Regions from separate parts of the Photobacterium makurazakiensis genome, predicted to be linked through region 2. Evidence: predicted binding sites of a transcription regulator. Region 2 holds the regulator's gene; the other holds the start of a gene.

Region 1 (2,417 bases), on a different contig from region 2:
CGAAGGAAGGCAATGGCCTGTTCCGCAGCTTGCTCGGTACCGAATAATTCAGCCAACATAAGGCCAAATTTAACGCCCCCAGCATAGTCCATATCTGAACTTAGAATACTGATATCAATATTAAACTCACGGGCGACTTGTGATATCAACGGCGCATCTACCGACGCTCCCGTAAACTCAAGGCGTACTAATGGGTAGCTGTTATCGATACGGGTTTCAACCATGCGTGCACGGTAATCTTCAGGAATTGAGAGATCTAGCGTTGAGCGGATGAACTCACGAGCAAGGGCTGTTTTGGGATGAGCAAAGATATCACCGACAGGGCCTTTTTCGACCAGCTCACCATCTCCGATAATTGCCACTTGTGAACAAATACTTTTGACCACGTCCATCTCATGGGTAATAAGTAAAATGGTTAGGTTTAATTTGCGGTTGATCTCTTTGAGTAACTCTAAAATAGATTGAGTTGTCGCGGGATCAAGTGCGCTGGTGGCTTCATCACAAAGCAGTACTTTCGGATCAGAAGCCAAGGCACGAGCAATGGCAACCCGTTGCTTTTGTCCGCCGCTTAAATTTGATGGGTATGTTTCACTTTTATCAGCCAAACCGACTAAGGCAAGAAGCTCATTGACCTTCTTTTCGATAGCATCTTTCGATGCGCCTGCCAGTTCAAGCGGTAACGCGATATTTTTGAAAACAGTACGGGATGAAAGCAGATTGAAATGTTGGAAAATCATGCCAATTTTTCGGCGAGCTTGGGTTAGCTCTTGGCTTGATAGCATAGTGAGATCGGTGCCATCAACAATGACATGACCGCTAGTTGGTTTTTCCAAAAGGTTAACACAACGGATCAGGGTACTTTTACCTGCACCGGAAGAGCCTATTACGCCGAAGATCGTGCCTTGTTCAATGGTAAGGTTAATATCACGCAGCGCGTGGATCTCCCTTTCCCCCTGATAGAACACCTTGTTAACTCTATTTATTTCTATCATTGTTCATCCTGAATCATATGCCGTATATGTTATTACTTATCGTGAAGCGTTAATGGCATATTGTCATGTTGTTTTATGTGTTTGCATTATTTTTATCACGTGAGATAACGGTTAGCTAATCTCATCTATTGCGTTGATGCTATTGGCTAAGACAAATGAAGTCAATAGATATTTTTACGTCTAGACGTCCAAACGGCTTTATAGCCATTTAAACTCAATGATTACAGAAATTGAATAACTGAGCAGCAACGGTGATAAAGAGGTGAATCCAGCAGCGACCCATGTCATAATTTGACGACTACAATACAGCTAGACAGAGGGCTGACGCTTGGCTAAACCAGCAGTTTTTATCGATCGTGATGGTGTGATTAATGTTGATCATGGTTACGTACATACCGTGGATGACTTCGAGTATGTTGAAGGTGTCTTTGATGCCTGCAAACAGCTAAAGGCGATGGGGTATATGCTTGTTCTGGTGACCAACCAAGCTGGGATCGCTCGAGGCATGTATACCGAAGATGACTTTCTAACCCTGACTGAGTGGATGGACTGGAACTTTGTCGATAACGGTGTTGAGTTCGACGGTATTTATTATTGCCCGCATCACCCAACGGAAGGCAAGGGTGATTACCTGCAAGACTGTGATTGTCGCAAACCAAAGCCGGGAATGTTTATTTCAGCCCGTGATTTCTTGAAAATCGACATGGCGAACTCGGTGATGATTGGCGATAAAGCTGATGATATGGAAGCGGCTGCAGCGGCAGAAGTAGGGACTAAAATTTTGGTTCGTACGGGTAAGCCAGTAACTGAAACGGGTGAGAGTATCGCAACCGTTGTACTTGATAGCGTAGCAGATGTACCGACATGGTTGGCAGCACGCTAACTGCACGGTGACGTTGCTATATAAGAAGGTCGCTGAGGCGGCCTTTTTTATGGGCTAAACATTGGCGAATTACGCCATAATATGACTATATATTCACCACTGCATGTTTTCTTCATAAATGCCCCCCTTTATTTCCCTTTTGTTTCAGTGGCTTAAGGTTTGGCATGTAAACTGCAATATTTCAGTTTCTAATACTGGGAATGTAAGGAGAGAGACATGAATACAATAGCTGCTGGTTGTTTGGTGCTGTTTTCGACGATAAGTACCGCTTATGCACACGCCGATGAGAAGAGTGATGTACGGTGGCATGATGATCTTAACGTTGTAATGGCCGAACAAAAGCGCGCTGTTGTTGAGTCGTTAAATGCAAAAAATCGTCACCAGGTCGTGATGTCGCTACAGCAATCCCATCAACAAGTGATGAATGACGCCTTGATACCTCGCTCGGCAGATCCTATCTATGTTGCTCAGCCACGGATAGAGCAACCGGATACGGATAAAATCGAGATAGCGAGTAAGTAAACATATCGATTAGAGATAAA
Region 2 (2,417 bases):
TGATGTACTTGGTTGTTGAATGGATCACAAAATCAGCCCCTAGTGCAATGGGCTGCTGAAGGATTGGTGATAAGAAAGTATTATCAACCGCAACCAATGCGCCTTCTTGCTTTGCTGATTCACACAATGCTGCAACATCTACAATTCGTAGCAATGGGTTAGACGGTGTTTCAACCCAAACCAGTTTTGGCTTTAATGCCAATGCTTGAGCCAAGGCCTCAGGGTCGGTTTGATCAACAAAACGGACCTTAAAGTCACCTTTCGTCGCTCGCGTATTAAACAAACGATAAGTACCGCCATAACAATCGTGTGGGGCAATAACCAGATCATCTGGGCCAAGCAAGGCTGATGCGAGTAAGTTAATTGCAGCAGTACCACAGCTGGTTACCACGCCACCCGCGCCGCCTTCGAGCTCTGCCAAGGCATCGGCGAGCATGTTACGGGTAGGGTTACCAGAGCGAGAGTAATCATATTGTGGAAGCTCACCCAACCGAGGAAAGCTGTAGGTTGATGTCAGGTAAATCGGCGGCACAACGGCATTGTGCTGAGAGTCTGACTCAATGCCAGTACGAACGGCTATAGTGGCAAGCTTCTTATCACTCATATTACTTTCCTTGTCGGGGCGAGCCCCTGCTGCGAATAACGTTTATGCAACAACATAACCATATTTGCAAAAGACGTCAACACTTCTAGACGTCTACATGTCTTTGCTTATGGCAGTAAATCCGGCTAGAATTCACTCCTATCATATTTATTCAATCAAACATCGCTGAGAAGGTTAACAATGGCAGAGTGGAATGGCGAATACATCAGTCCATACGCGGAACACGGTAAGAAAAACGAACAAGTAAAAAAAATTACTGTTTCGATTCCATTGAAGGTGCTTAAAATTTTAACTGATGAGCGAACTCGTCGTCAGGTGAATAATTTACGCCATGCCACCAACAGCGAGTTGCTATGTGAAGCTTTCTTGCACGCATACACGGGTCAGCCCCTGCCGACCGATGAAGATATCCGTAAAGATTGCCCTGACGACTTGCCAGCCGAAGCAAAAGCGCTGATGGAAGAGATGGGCATTAAGTACGAAGACATTAACGAGTAAGCCTCACTTTTCTCGTCAACAAAAACCAAAAAACCAGCCTGGGGCTGGTTTTTTATTGGTCAGGTAATCTAAAGCAGATTAACTTTCCATATAACCGACAGGCATCTCGATTCGAGCTACACCCGAATCAATCGCTGCTTGCGCGACTGCCTTCGCAACGCGTGGTAGCAAACGTGGGTCCATCGGTTTTGGAATAATATAGTCGGTGCCAAACTCTAGTTTATCGACACCTGCCGCTTTAACCACTTCCGTAGGTACTGGCTCTTGGGCTAGTTCACGGATCGCTTTTACCGCAGCCAATTTCATTTCATCATTAATTTCACTCGCACGCACATCCAATGCACCGCGGAAAATGAATGGGAAACAGATAACGTTGTTTACCTGATTCGGGTAATCAGAACGGCCTGTACCCATAATTAAATCATCGCGAACGGCATGGGCCAGTTCTGGTTTGATTTCTGGATCAGGGTTTGAGCAGGCAAAAACAATCGGCTGATCCGCCATGAGCTTAAGCAGTTCTGGCGCAAGCAAATCTGGACCAGATACACCGACAAAGATATCAGCACCTTCGATAACATCTTCTAATGTGCGCTTATCAGTATTGTTGGCGAATAGTTGCTTATATTCATTAATGTCGTCACGACGCGTATGGATCACACCTTTACGGTCAAGCATGTAGATCTTCTCACGCTGTGCGCCACACTTGATCAATAGCTCCATACAAGCAACCGCAGCCGCACCAGCACCTAGACAAACAATCACAGCTTCGCTAATTTCTTTGCCTTGAAGCTCAAGTGCATTAAGCATGCCCGCAGCCGTTACAATCGCAGTACCGTGCTGATCATCATGGAAAACCGGTACATGACAACGCTCAATCAAACGCTTTTCAATCTCGAAGCAGTCTGGGGCTTTGATATCTTCAAGGTTGATACCACCGAAGGTGTCAGCAATGTTCGCAACGGTATCAACAAACTCATCGATCGTACGGTGTTTAACTTCGATATCAATCGAATCTAGACCAGCGAAGCGCTTAAACAATAGCGCCTTACCTTCCATGACTGGCTTCGATGCCAATGGGCCTAAATTACCAAGACCAAGGATCGCAGTACCATTGGTGATAACAGCAACCATGTTGCCCTTACCCGTGTACTTATAAACATTCTCAGCATTCTGTGCGATTTCACGAACTGGCTCAGCCACACCTGGGCTATAAGCGAGAGCAAGATCTTCTACAGTATTAGCTGGCTTAGTGAGTTCAACGGCAATTTTGCCTGGTACTGGGTAGGCATGGTAGTGCAAAGCTTGTTGGCGAAAA

Evidence for each region. Region 2 encodes MetJ, which represses methionine synthesis genes. Its sites were predicted from a motif close to TTAGACNTNTANANGTCTAA; they were not measured.
Region 1: metN (methionine ABC transporter ATP-binding protein MetN) is a predicted target of MetJ. The motif match lies at 1,165-1,184, and genes of this name have one in related genera.

Annotation. Positions count from the first base shown of each region.
Region 1 is NZ_JAKJSJ010000045.1:15,103-17,519, reverse strand. It holds gene metN (methionine ABC transporter ATP-binding protein MetN) at 1-992, opposite strand, end outside; gene gmhB (D-glycero-beta-D-manno-heptose 1,7-bisphosphate 7-phosphatase) at 1,321-1,875, shown strand; gene L4D09_RS19200 (hypothetical protein) at 2,092-2,397, shown strand.
Region 2 is NZ_JAKJSJ010000013.1:152,634-155,050, reverse strand. It holds gene L4D09_RS06295 (O-succinylhomoserine (thiol)-lyase) at 1-604, opposite strand, end outside; gene metJ (met regulon transcriptional regulator MetJ) at 785-1,102, shown strand; gene L4D09_RS06285 (malic enzyme-like NAD(P)-binding protein) at 1,181-2,417, opposite strand, start outside.